Regions from separate parts of the Rhizobium sp. PEPV16 genome, predicted to be linked through region 2. Evidence: riboswitches for the same ligand, from Rfam matches in the RefSeq annotation. Region 2 holds a riboswitch; each other region holds the start of a gene.
The links. Region 2 has a riboswitch for cobalamin ahead of cobU (bifunctional adenosylcobinamide kinase/adenosylcobinamide-phosphate guanylyltransferase). Riboswitches for the same ligand answer to the same signal wherever they lie in the genome.

Region 1 (4,578 bases), on a different contig from region 2:
ATCATGGCTGAGAGCGAGACACGATACCGGGTTGGCGGCATGGATTGCGCCTCCTGCGCAACCAAGATCGATACGGCGGTCAGACGCTTGACGGGTGTCGCCGATGTTTCCGTTTCGGTGATGGCGGGCACGATGACCGTCCGGCACGATGGCAGCAGCGATCTCAAGGTGATCGAGAAGAAGGTGACGGGGCTCGGCTATTCCGTCGCGCCGCTTGCCGGAACCGCTGCGCCTGCGCATACCCAGGGCTCGCAGCATCGTCACGACCATGGACATGATCACCGCGATCACGCGGGCCATGACCACGATCATCCTCACGATCATGGCGAGAAGGAAATCGAGGGGCTGCACGGGCACGACCATGCGCCGATGGCCGGTCCCTGGTGGCAGAGCAGGAAGGGCCGGCTGACCATTCTTTCGGGTGCAGCACTCGTTGCCGCCTATACCGTCGGCCATCTCGTGCCGGCGATCGCGTCCTATGCCTTCATCGTCGCCGTGCTGATCGGGCTGGTGCCGATCGCGCGGCGCGCCATCATGGCCGCCTTCTCCGGAACACCGTTTTCGATCGAGATGCTGATGACGATCGCCGCCATCGGCGCCGTCATCATCAATGCCGGCGAAGAGGCGGCAACCGTCGTGTTCCTGTTCCTCGTCGGCGAGTTGCTGGAGGGGGTGGCGGCGGGCAAGGCGCGCGAAAGTATCCAGTCGCTGACGGCCTTGGTGCCGAAGAATGCGCTGCTCGAAGACAATGGCCAGACGCGGGAAGTGCCGGCGGAAAGCCTTGCTGTCGGCGCCATTATCATGGTTCGCCCTGGCGACCGTATCTCTGCAGACGGCATCATCATCTCAGGCGAGAGCGCGATCGACGAGGCGCCGGTGACGGGCGAGAGCACGCCGGTGTGCAAGGGCGTCGATGCCGTCGTTTTTGCCGGCACGGTGAATGGCGATGCGGTGTTGAGGGTTCGCGTCACCGCCGCCGCTGCCGACAATACCATCGCCCGCGTCGTCAAGCTGGTGGAGGAGGCGCAGGAATCGAAGGCGCCGACCGAGCGCTTCATCGATCGGTTCTCGCGCTATTACACGCCCGGCGTGGTCGTGGTCGCAACGCTTGTCGCGGTCGTTCCGCCGCTGCTGTTCACAGGGCCATGGGGCGAATGGGTCTATAAGGGCCTTGCCATCCTTTTGATCGGCTGCCCCTGCGCGCTCGTCATTTCGACGCCGGCGGCGATCGCCGCTTCGCTTTCGGCAGGTGCGCGGCGCGGCCTCTTGATGAAGGGCGGCGCTGTACTTGAAACGCTCGGCAAGGTGACGATGGTCGCGTTCGACAAAACAGGCACGCTGACGGAAGGCAAGCCTCAGGTGACCGACATCATTTCCTTTGACCTGAGCGAGGCGCAGGTGCTGTCGCGCGCGGCGGTGCTGGAGCAGGGTTCTAGCCATCCGCTGGCGCTGGCGATCCTCAACCGCGCCAAAGCGGATGGCGTTCCCGTGCCGCCGGCCTTCGAGCTGGAAGCGCTGCCGGGCAAGGGTGTCAGTGGCAAAGTCGGCGGCGAGACGCTGGACCTGCTGTCGCCGCCTGCTGCCCGTGAGCGCGGGGCGCTCAGTGCTGAACGGGATGCACGCATCGCTGCGCTGAACGACGAGGGCAAGAGCGTGTCGGTGCTGCTCGTCAACGGTGTTGCGGCCGGCCTGATCGCCATGCGCGACGAGCCGCGCGAGGATGCCGAGGCCGGGCTCGCTGCCCTCAAATCGGCGGGCGTCAAGGCGATGATGTTGACGGGCGACAACAAGCGGACGGCAGCAGCCGTTGCCGGCATGCTCGGCATCGACTGGCGCGGCGAGATGATGCCGGAGGACAAGCAGCGGGTCGTCGGCGAATTGAAGCGCCAGGGCTTCGTCGTTGCCAAGGTCGGCGACGGCATCAACGATGCTCCGGCACTGGCCGCGGCCGATATCGGCATCGCCATGGGCGGCGGCACCGATGTGGCGCTGGAGACGGCGGATGCCGCCGTGCTGCACGGACGCGTCGGCGACGTGGCGCGGATGATCGAACTTTCCAAACGCACGATGCGCAACATCCTGCAGAATATCACCATCGCACTCGGGCTGAAGGCGGTCTTTCTGGTGACGACGATTATCGGGATCACCGGGCTCTGGCCGGCGATCCTCGCCGATACCGGCGCCACCGTGCTGGTGACGATCAACGCGCTGCAGTTGCTTCGAATAAAAATATGAATGTTGTTTCGGGAGCCGGCTTCTGCCGGCTCTTTTCTGATGGGTTCTCCACAGCGCTTTTCCGTTAACGCTTCATTATCCACATCATACGCAGTCACGTGAAATTCACTGCCGCCACTGCTGCGCCGCCACAACAACTTGTTGACGTCATCAGCGATTCGCGTACCATATCTAGTGTTCGAGGTTCCGTCGATTCGTGAGGATCGGCGGCTAAGACGGGAATTCGGTGCGCTTCGCCATCATGGCGCGGCAATGCCGGAGCTGCCCCCGCAACTGTAAGCGGCGAGCAACTGTCCGATTTCAGGTCACTGGAGCATGATGCTCCGGGAAGGCTGGGCAGGCGCTTTGACCCGTGAGCCAGGAGACCTGCCTCGAACGAAACGTCCACGGGCGGGGTGTCCGGAAGGTCGCGTTGCATGGCTGCGGGGAATCTCCGCATCGCGTTTCGCAGGCCCGAACCTCCGCCCTCGAAACCTTCGCATTGAGCCACTTCGGGGTGAAGTCATGTCAGTATCTCAGTTCAGGCCACCACCCGCGTCAAGGAGAGGGCGGATCACGCCCAGCGGCTGAACGAGCCGCATCGCTGCAAAATACAGAGTGTTTTCGACGGATATCGAGAGATTTCCGACCGATGTCCTGCGTCCCAATCGTTACGAGGAATATTATGACCATCACCGTCTACAGCAAGCCTGCCTGCGTCCAATGCACTGCCACCTATCGCGCCCTCGACCGCCTGGGAGTCGACTATGACATCGTCGATATCTCGCAGGATGCCAAAGCGCTCGATCGCGTCCGCAGCCTCGGCTATATGCAGGCGCCTGTCGTCATCGCTGGCGAGCAGCATTGGGCCGGTTTCCGCCCCGACATGATCAGCGCACTTTCCTGAGGAAAGGCGATGGGTCTGATCGTCTATTATTCCAGCCGATCCGAGAACACCCATCGGTTCGTCGCCAAGCTCGGACTGCGCGCGGCGCGCATTCCGTCAGGTGGCGCAGACGCGTTCCATATCCGCGAACCCTTCGTGCTGATCGTGCCGACTTATAGCGGCGACGGCGGCAAGGGTGCCGTTCCCAAGCAGGTGATCCGTTTCCTCAACGATGCGGAAAACCGAGGACACATCCGCGGCGTGATTGCCGCGGGCAACAGCAATTTCGGCGAGACATACGGGCTCGTCGGCGACGTCATCTCGCAGAAATGCCAGGTGCCTTACCTCTACCGGTTCGAGCTGCTGGGCACAGAAGATGACATCGCCAACGTCAAACACGGAATGGAACGGTTTTGGACACGGGAACACCTCTGACGCGGGATGCGGGCGCAAAACCGCATAACACCTTTGCTCATCCCGCCGGCGAACGCCCTCTGAAAGCGGCGGAAACGCTCGACTACCACGCGCTGAACGCGATGCTGAACCTCTACGACGATGAGGGGCGGATCCAGCTCGACAAGGATCGAATGGCTGCCAAGCAATATTTTCTGCAGCATGTGAACCAGAACACGGTGTTCTTTCACAATCTCCGGGAAAAGCTCGATTACCTCGTCACCGAGGGCTATTACGAGCAGGAGGTTCTCGACCAGTATTCCTTCAATTTCGTGCGGGATCTGTTCGACCAGGCCTATGCCAAGAAGTTCCGTTTCCCGACCTTCCTCGGCGCCTTCAAATACTACACCAGCTATACGCTGAAGACCTTCGACGGAAAGCGCTATCTCGAGCGCTATGAGGACCGCATCTGCATGGTGGCGCTGGCGCTTGCGCGCGGCGACGAGGCCCTTGCCCGCGACGTGGTCGATGAGATCATTTCCGGCCGCTTCCAGCCGGCGACGCCGACGTTCCTCAATGCCGGCAAGAAGCAGCGCGGCGAACTGGTTTCCTGCTTCCTGCTGCGCGTCGAGGACAATATGGAATCGATCGGCCGGTCGATCAATTCGGCGCTGCAATTGTCGAAGCGCGGTGGCGGCGTGGCGCTGTCGCTGACGAATATCCGCGAGGCGGGCGCGCCGATCAAGCATATCGAGAACCAGTCCTCGGGCATCATTCCCGTCATGAAGCTGCTCGAAGACAGTTTTTCCTATGCCAATCAGCTCGGTGCGCGACAAGGCGCGGGTGCGGTCTATCTCAATGCCCACCATCCCGACATCATGCGCTTCCTCGACACCAAGCGCGAGAATGCCGACGAGAAGATCCGCATCAAGACGCTGTCGCTCGGTGTCGTCGTGCCTGATATCACCTTCGAGCTCGCGAGGAACAACGAGGACATGTACCTGTTCTCGCCCTATGACGTGGAGCGCGTCTATGGCGTGCCGTTCACTGAGATTTCGGTGACGGAAAAGTACCGCGAGATGGCT
Region 2 (4,578 bases):
TCGCCGGGTTTCTGAATGAACATTTCGAGCTGATCGGCTGGCATGTCGAGGAAAATTCGGGCGAGATCCTCAAGTTCATGGGCGATAGCGTGCTGGCGATCTTTCCGACCGATGCTGAAGATCCGCAAAAGGCCTGCATGGCCGCACTGGCTTCCGCAAGGAATATTCTAGAAGCCAACAAGGTGCTGAATGGTAAGCGGAGGAATGATGGAGGTCCTGACATCGGCGTCGATGTCGTGCTGCATCTTGGCGAGGTCTTCTATGGAAATATCGGCGCACGCGGCAGGCTTGATTTCACCGTCATCGGCAGCGCCGTCAACGAGGCTTCGCGGCTCGAAAAACTCTGCGGCGTGCTCGGGCACCATCTGCTGATGTCGGAGAGTTTCGCGGTAACCTCTGCCGTTGCCAGCGAATGTCTCGGCTCTTTCGAATTGCGCGGCGTTTCGAAGCCGGTCAACGTCTTCAAGCTCGCCGGCACCGACTGACGACGGAGTGTTCCGACTTGCTCAGATCTCGCCTGAGACTTCGCGGCGGCGGCGGTCGAGTTCTTCGCTGTAGCGGCGCAGCGTGTAGCTTTCGCTGAGCTGGCCGATCACCTTGCGTTCGATCAGGTTGTTGACGACGGCGAGCGCTTCGCTTTCGCTCTTGTCGAAGATCGCCGCCGCCTGCCTGGCATTCATCTGCGGCTGCAGGAAATCGTTGCGATAGTGGATGAAATCGGCAAGCGTCTTGCCCTCGTCCTGCGCATCGGTCGGATTGGCGTAAATCTCCGGCACCAGCACGAGGCCCGCATATTTGTCGCTCTCCTCGACGAGGATGACGCGCTGGGTCGAGCCGATCGGGAAGGCCTGCTTGAATTCCTCCAGAGAAATGCCCGCCCTTGCCGTCTTGACGTCGGCGCGCATCAGCTTGTCGACCGTCAGATTGCGGATCCAGCCGACATCATGGGCGCTGCGGATGCTTTCGCCGCGCAGGTGGAAGCGCCATGTGGCGAAGGAGTAGCCGAAGGTCGAACGCACGACCAGCGAGGAGGTGATGACGGCAGCGAGCACCAGCGCCGTGATCGGAAAGTCGCCGGTGATTTCGAGCGCCAGGAAGGTCATGGTCAGCGGCCCGCCGATGACGGCGACGGCAAGCGAACTCATGCCGACCACGGCATAGATGACGGGCGTCAGCGTCGCATCGGCGAAATAGGGGCCGCAATAGGCGAAGAGTTTGCCGAGCAGGGCTCCCATGAACAGAGAGGCGAAAAACAGGCCGCCCCTGAAGCCGGAGCCGATCGAGATCGCCGAGGCGAAGGATTTCAAAAGGAAGAGGCCGATCAGCGTCGGGATTGCCACGTCACGGGAAAGGTTGAGATGCAGCGCGCCGTGGCCGGCCGAAAGCACCTGCGGCGAGATCATCGCCAAGAGCCCGACGATGATGCCGCCGAGTGCCGGGCGGAAGGGTGGGGCGATCGAGCTCTTGCGCGCAAGCTCCTCGACAAAAGCGACGCCCTGCATGATCAGGATGCCGACACCGGCGCAGAACGCACCGAGCAGCAGCGCCGGGATATAATCGGCCGGCACGACCGAACCGAAGCTGCCGATATCGATGGTGAAATCGCTGCCGGCGAGCAGCCTTGCGATCAGGGTGGAGACAAGGGCGGAGACGACGACAGGCGTCAGCGAGACGATCGTATAGGTGCCGATGATCAGCTCGAAAGCATAGAAGGCGCCGGTCAGCGGCGCGTTGAAGGCGGCGGCGATGGCGCCCGCCGCGCCGCAGCCAACGAGGGTGCGCAGGTCCGAGCGACGAAGCTGCAGCTTCAGCCCGAATTTCGAGGCGAGGCCGGCGGCAAGCTGGGTATAGCCGGCCTCCAGGCCGACAGAGGCGCCGAAACCGTTGGAGATCAGGTTCTGCACGGCAACGATGATGCTGTCGGTCAGGGACAGGCGGCCGCCATGCAGCGCATTGGCCTCGATCGGGTCGACCATCGGCTTCTTGCGCCGTTTCGCCAGCACGAAAAGCAGCAGGCCGAGCAGGGCGCCGCCGATGACGGGGGCGGTGAGCAGCAGCAGCTTGTTCTCGATCTCGGACGAGCTCAGCCGTTCGCTGTCGGCGATGCCGAAGACCAGCTGGTGCAGCTCGTTGGAGACATAGCTCATGCCGGTGACGGCGAGACCCGAGATGATGCCGACGACGGCGCCCGCCAGCGACAGGCCGACTTCGCTGCGCCGGGTCAGCGCCCTCAGGCGTCCCGGATCGAAGAAAACACGCAGCGCGCGGAAACCGCGCCGATCCAATTTCATAAGCATGGCTAGACAACTAGGCGGGGAGAGGCCCGGTCAAGGGCGGAGATGGTCGCGCAGTCCGCTTGCGACGCAATTGCGGCGAAAAGCCGGCGGTTGGAATAAATTTCGGTGACGTAAGTCTCTGATAAATGACGATATTTAAGGTAGGGTAAGTCGTGTTTGTGTGGCCACGTCACGTGGCCGGCGATCGGGCGGTCGCCAAGGCCGGTTGACTTCATCCCTGCGCTTGCCTAACCATCCCGATAACGGATGGTCGACTGACCATCCTGACATAACGGATGGTTCCGGATCGGTGTTGCGCCCTTCCGGATGAAAAGGGAATGTGACGGGGCGGACCCAAGCCGGGCGCCTTCATCACAGCCGACCCCGCGACTGTAGAGCGGTCAGGGTCTTCCATCCGGCACTAAGCCCTTCCGGCCGGCGGCTTGCAATCATGCAAGCGGGCGGGACGGGCGACATGCCGGAAAAGCCACTGGAAATGCATGGTGATCAACCGGGGTCGGACGCCTCTCAATCTACGAATCGTCCACCTTTTCACTGATGCAGCCGGGAAGGCGAGGATGATCCGCTGGCACGATCAGGGCGACCGGTTTCCGGTCCGCTCCGATCGCGGCCGATAACCGCGAGCCAGGAGACCTGCCATGCGTGCCGGGCGAGAAGCCCACACCTGGGCACTATGCCCGTTGCCAGCACGGAGGTTGTCTTGGCTGAACGATTGAATTCGGCGCGGCCTGGTGCGGCGCGCGCGACGCCTCCAAGCAGTGCTGCAAGAGGTGTGCTTTCGGCCGCTTATGTCGAATGCTGGGTCCCTCCCTCTGTCCTGCCGGACATCTCCCCCACAAGGAGGGAGATCGGCAAGCAGCACGACCGTCGTCCTACATCAATTGTTTGGAGAAAAGCTCTCGGCGATTCAATCTCTCCCCTTGTGGGGGAGATGTCCGGCAGGACAGAGGGGGGTGTCACACCCTCAGTAGCCGAGAAAGGTGCACTCGGAACAAGCCACGGCTACGCACTCTCCCTGAGGGGCGTTTGAGCATGACTGCCACCTTCATCCTCGGCGGAGCACGTTCCGGCAAATCCCGGTTCGCCGAAGACCTCGTGACGGCGACCGGCCTCGACCGTCACTATGTCGCGACCGGCCGTGCATGGGACGAGGAGATGCAGGCGCGCATCGCCCAACACAAGGCCGATCGCGGTCCGTCCTGGACGACGCATGAGGAGCCGCTCGATCTTGTCGGCAAGCTCACCGCCATCGACCGCAAGGAGCGCATCGTCCTCATCGACTGCCTGACGCTCTGGGTCACCAATCTGATGATGGAGGAGCGTGAGATGGCGGCGGAATTTGTCGCCCTTGCCGATTTCCTGCCCACCGCGAAAGCGCGGCTCGTTTTCGTTTCCAATGAGGTCGGTCTCGGCATCGTGCCCGACAATCGCATGGCGCGGGATTTTCGCGATCATGCCGGCCGGCTGCACCAATCGATCGCGGCGAAGGCCGCCGAAGTTTATTTCATCGCGGCAGGCCTGCCGCTGAAAATGAAGGGTTAAGTCCATGAACCAGCAGAAGATTCCCGCAACCGTCATCACCGGCTTCCTCGGTGCCGGCAAGACGACGATGATCCGCAACCTGCTCACCAACGCCGGCGGCAGGAAGATTGCCCTGATCATCAACGAGTTCGGCGATCTCGGCGTCGACGGCGACGTGCTGAAGGGCTGCGGTGCGGAGAATTGCACCGAGGACGACATCATCGAGCTGACCAATGGCTGCATATGCTGCACGGTTGCGGACGATTTCATTCCGACGATGACGAAGCTGCTCGAGCGCGAACAGCGGCCCGACCATATCGTCATCGAGACTTCAGGTCTTGCCCTGCCGCAGCCGCTGGTCGCCGCCTTCAACTGGCCCGACATTCGCACCCAGGTGACCGTCGACGGCGTTATTACGGTGGTCGACAGCGCCGCTGTTGCCGCCGGCCGTTTTGCCGACGACCACGATGCCGTCGATGCGCGCCGCGCCGAGGATGAATCGCTCGATCACGAGAGCCCGATCGAGGAGTTGTTCGAGGATCAGCTGACCTGCGCCGATCTCATCGTGCTCAACAAGACCGACCTGATCGACGCTGCCGGCCTCATCAGGGTGCGCGACGAGGTCGCCTCCCGCACGGTGCGCAAGCCCGTGATGATCGAGGCGCGGAACGGCGAGGTGTCGGCCGGCATCCTGCTCGGCCTCGGCATCGGTACGGAGGACGATGTCGCCAATCGCAAGTCGCATCACGAGCTGGAGCAT
Region 3 (4,578 bases), on a different contig from region 2:
CCGTTGATTTCCTGCAGGCCCGTCGCCTGTTCGCGATAGGACTGGACGATGGAAGCGATACTGTCGCTGATGCGGTTGATCTGCTCCTCGATCTTCAGCAAGGCGTCGCCGGTTTCGTTCACCAGCCCGACGCCCGCGGCAACTTCCTGGCCGGATACGTTGATAAGGTTCTTGATTTCCTTTGCCGCATTTGCCGACCGCTGGGCGAGTTCACGCACCTCCTGAGCGACAACCGCAAAACCCTTGCCGGCCTCGCCGGCACGCGCGGCTTCGACGCCGGCATTCAGCGCCAGCAGGTTCGTCTGAAACGCGATTTCATCGATGACGCCGATGATGCGGCCGATCTGGCTAGACGAGGTCTGAATACGGTCCATCGCGCCGATTGCATCGCGCACCACCGTCGCTGAGACATGGGCGCTCCGCTTTGTCTCCTCGACCAGCTTGCCGGCATTTTCGGCGCGCTGCGACGAAGTTCTGACCGTGGTGGTCACCTCATCCAGTGCTGCGGCGGTCTGTTCCAATGCTGCTGCCTGTTGCTCGGTCCGCCTGGCGAGTTGATCTGCGGAGGAGGCCAGCTCGCTTGACCCACCTTCGACCGCCACGGACGCGGTCTTGATCTCTGTCAGCGCGGCCGCGACCGCTTCGACCATGTTGTTGAAATCCTGCCGCAATTTATCGAATTCGGGGCCGAGATCGGCCAGGTGTATCGAGAAGTCGCCGGCGGCAAGCTTTTCCAATGCATTTGCGAGAGCGGTCATGACCAGCCGTTGGGTTTTGCTGGCCTCTTCCGTGAACAACGTGTTGCGCGCCCGTTCGGCGTCGAGCGAGGCGCTCTGCTCGGCAGCGGCCTGCTCTCTTTCGACCTTCGCAATTGCCTCGTGGCGGAAGACTTCCAACGCGCGTGCCAGAAAACCGATCTCGTCGCCATTTTCCTTATAGGCGACGGGAGAGGCCAGATCGCCTTTCTGCAATGCGCTGATTCTCTCACTGAGGATCCTGATGGGCCGGCCAACAAGGCTGCGCATGGCGAGAAGGAAGGCGACGACGGCCAAGGCGGTGATCAGCGACTGCGTGAGCAGCGAAACGAGAACCTTCTGCCTGACTTCAGCAGCGATTTTTTCGACGGACCAGTTCGTGACGATATAGCCGGTGGCTTTTCCTGATTTGTCGAGCGGGAGCGGCGCTATGATCGTGACCACGCCGGCGGATATCCCGCCGTCATCGATCGTCGTTTTTTCCGGCTTTGCACTGAGGCTCTTGGCCAGATCGGCCGGTGCGGGCAAACCGTTGATGCCATCGCGTGTCCATGTGTCGACGGCGGCAGGTTCCGCGTTGAATGCGGCAAATTGCACGAGATCGAGCGAAGGGTCGTCGCGGTAGAGCGAATAAGCTTCACGGACGGCATTCGCCTTACCCCACTTGACGCCGCCGGCGGCCAGAGAGGCAAACTGCTCCGCATCCTTTGACCAGTTGGCCTTGGCGCCATCGATCAATGCCCGGGTTTCGTACATCCAGGTATAGGTGGCGAAGGCGGAAATGCCGCAGAGGTTGACGGCAACGATAATCGCCGCCAGCTTGGCGGTCAGAGGCATCGTTTTCAAAAATTGGAACATTCCGCGGCAGCCTAGAATTGCGGCTCAGTCGGAGATGTTCCCGACCGGCGTCTCAATACGGGCATCCACGCTGACGGTCACATCACGAGCCCTCATGCCCATGTCCGGATAGCAACCCAAAACGCGCAAACGCAGTGTGTATTTGATATGTGAATAAATCATAAAGTAGAATGGGATGCCGGAGCACACGCGTGTTATTTCGCTATTGCGCCCGCTGGAGATCTGCCTCGCCCCGCTGGGGAGAAGAGGTGTGTCGCGCGTCCGTGTTCCCTACGCCCCGGCCGAAGAAAAGAGACAGATGGCACCGCTTGGCGCGCGGCTGGAATCAACTATCTGGTTCGCGGCTTGCCGCCGCGCCGGTTTGCTGAAATAGATGCGCCGTCAGGTGCCCGCCGGTAAGGCGGGAGAATCGGGAATCCGGTGCAAGACCGGAACGTGCCCAACGCTGTAAGGCCGACGTTTGCCGCTTCATCACGCCACTGGCTTCTTGCCGGGAAGGCTGCGGCAGACGGATGACGCCAAGTCAGAAAACCGGCCTGACAAAGATAGACCGATCCGCGCGGACGGCGGGGCGGTTGCGTTGTTGGGGATTTGACGATGCGACCCTTTGATGAGGATGCCCTTTCGGCGGCGTCCGGTTTTTCCTTGGCCGAACGCGAGGCCGTCTATCACGCGATCATGACGCGGCGCGACGTTCGCAGCCAGTTTCGACCCGATCCTTTGCCTGACGATGTTGTGCAGCGGCTGCTGACGGCCGCTCACCACGCACCCTCCGTCGGCTTCATGCAGCCGTGGAATTTCATTCTGGTGAAAAGTGCCGCTGTGCGGGCGCGCGTTCGGGATGCCTTCGCGAGCGCCAACGAGGAGGCGGCGCTGATGTTCGAGGGCGAACGGCGGCAAGCCTACCGCTCGCTCAAGCTCGAAGGCATCGTTGAGGCGCCGCTCGGCATATGCGTGACCTGCGATCCCACCCGCAGCGGCAGCGTCGTGCTAGGGCGCACGCACAATTCCAGGATGGATAGCTATTCCACAGTCTGCGCCATCCAAAATCTCTGGCTTGCGGCGCGGGCGGAAGGTGTCGGCATCGGCTGGGTCAGCATTTTTCGCGAAGGCGATCTGAAGAGCATTCTCGGCATACCCGAGCATATCGAGGTGGTCGCCTGGCTTTGTGCCGGTTTCGTCGATCGGCTCTATGACGAGCCGGAACTCTCCGTCAAAGGCTGGCGGCAGCGGCTGCCGCTCGAGGAACTCGTCTTTCATGATGGATGGGGACTGAACACCTAGGGTGGTGGTCGAGCGTGGCCTCAATCGCACAGTCACACCATTGACAGTCAAGGTGAGCAAACCGATGTCGGGGTATCGCCGACGCCGGGCGAGGGCGAGGTATCTTTATTCCGGGCTTTTATATCGATACGCTGAAGGCGAATCCCGGAAATTCCAAATGATATTCGGCTATCGGCGGATCGATCGGAGGATAACGGCCCAATGAACATGATCGACTTGAAGGAACGCATCATCGTGATCACAGGCGGTGCGCGCGGCATCGGCTACGCGATCGCAGAGCGCGTCATCCAGTCTGGTGGCAAGGTGGCCATCTGGGACCTGAACGAAAACATGGCGAAGGACAGCGCTTCCGCTCTCGGCTCCGGCACGGTCGCTTTCGGTGTCAACGTTGCAGATCCCCAATCAGTGAAAAACGCGGCGGCGACGACCGAGGAGATTTTTGGCCGTATCGACGGCCTCGTCAATTCCGCGGGGATTACCGGTCCGGTTAAGCCCACGATTGAATATGATGTCATCGAGTGGAAAGATGTTGTCGATGTCTGCCTCACGGGAACCTTCAACTGCTGCCGCCACGTCGTTCCGGTCATGTTAAAGCGCGACTACGGGCGGATCGTGAACATCTCCTCGGTGGCGGGCAAGGAAGGAAATCCGAACATCGCTGCCTATAGCGCAGCGAAAGCCGGTGTGCTGGGCTTCACCAAGTCTCTTGGCAAGGAACTCGCAAAGACGGGGATCGCCGTGAACGCGGTAACGCCGACCACAGCAAAGACACCTATATTGGACGGGCTGACACCGGAATTTATCGAATATATGCGCGTGCGCATTCCGCGCGACCGTTTTGTTGAACTTCATGAGATCGCTTCGATGGTCGTCTGGCTGCTCTCCGAAGAGAACTCCTTCACCACCGCATCGACGTTCGACCTGAGCGGCGGTCGTACGACCTACTGACCATGCTCAAGCGACCCGCATTGACATCCCGCCGCAAGTTCACCTGACGTCGGCTTTATCTCAAGCACCCCGGCACAACGCCGCGATAGCTTCGTCACCGCCGTTTGAGCTGCTCGGTCACCGCTGCTGTTGCGGCTGAGGGCCGGGCGCTGCCGGATTGGCGAGGTCGATCGAACCCTGGTCGCCAGCGAGGAATTGCGGGCCGACCTGACGGACCTTGTTCTGTGTCGGATCGTAGGGTCGCTCGGTCGATGGTTGCGGTGCGATCTGCGCTGCAGCATCCTTTACCGGCGGATTGGTGCGGATGGTGGTGATCGAGCCCTGCTGCGGCGGTTCGCTCAACGCCTGCTTGCCGCGCATCTCCTCGTAATAGGCGGTGAGATTGCAGGCGCAGGAGGACTTTTCTCCGGGCGTGCGGTTCTTGTAGGCGAAGGCGTTCTTCATGGCGCTGTAGGGCGTGCCGGTTGCGACCGAGATCATGTTCGAGGCTTCGGTGCTCGTCACGTCACGATAGAACAGTTCGGTCTCGATGCCCGGGCACATCTTGGCGCAGGTCTGAGCGTCGCGGCCGAAATCGACCGACGTGGCGTTCGAGCTGATCGGGAAGAAGCCGCCGTCGCAGCTGCGCACGCACATTGTGCTGACCGGCGAGAGCATCTCGGCCCTCGGCAGGCCGTAACGCGGATCGATCTCTTCACCGCCGCCGAGTGGGATGAAGGTATCGGTGCGCATC

Region 1: it holds a riboswitch for cobalamin, as region 2 does, so the genes downstream of both, nrdH (glutaredoxin-like protein NrdH) here and cobU (bifunctional adenosylcobinamide kinase/adenosylcobinamide-phosphate guanylyltransferase) in region 2, are expected to answer to the same signal.
Region 3: it holds a riboswitch for cobalamin, as region 2 does, so the genes downstream of both, bluB (5,6-dimethylbenzimidazole synthase) here and cobU (bifunctional adenosylcobinamide kinase/adenosylcobinamide-phosphate guanylyltransferase) in region 2, are expected to answer to the same signal.

Annotation. Positions count from the first base shown of each region.
Region 1 is NZ_VSZV01000196.1:1,363-5,940, forward strand. It holds gene FY112_RS05320 (heavy metal translocating P-type ATPase) at 4-2,235, shown strand; cobalamin riboswitch at 2,400-2,624, shown strand; gene nrdH (glutaredoxin-like protein NrdH) at 2,900-3,121, shown strand; gene nrdI (class Ib ribonucleoside-diphosphate reductase assembly flavoprotein NrdI) at 3,131-3,535, shown strand; gene nrdE (class 1b ribonucleoside-diphosphate reductase subunit alpha) at 3,514-4,578, shown strand, end outside.
Region 2 is NZ_VSZV01000160.1:2,693-7,270, forward strand. It holds gene FY112_RS03380 (adenylate/guanylate cyclase domain-containing protein) at 1-485, shown strand, start outside; gene FY112_RS03385 (chloride channel protein) at 507-2,297, opposite strand; cobalamin riboswitch at 2,557-2,953, shown strand; gene cobU (bifunctional adenosylcobinamide kinase/adenosylcobinamide-phosphate guanylyltransferase) at 3,330-3,839, shown strand; gene cobW (cobalamin biosynthesis protein CobW) at 3,844-4,578, shown strand, end outside.
Region 3 is NZ_VSZV01000182.1:5,469-10,046, forward strand. It holds gene FY112_RS04550 (methyl-accepting chemotaxis protein) at 1-1,613, opposite strand, end outside; cobalamin riboswitch at 1,980-2,168, shown strand; gene bluB (5,6-dimethylbenzimidazole synthase) at 2,211-2,897, shown strand; gene FY112_RS04560 (SDR family NAD(P)-dependent oxidoreductase) at 3,099-3,845, shown strand; gene FY112_RS04565 (DUF2865 domain-containing protein) at 3,963-4,578, opposite strand, start outside.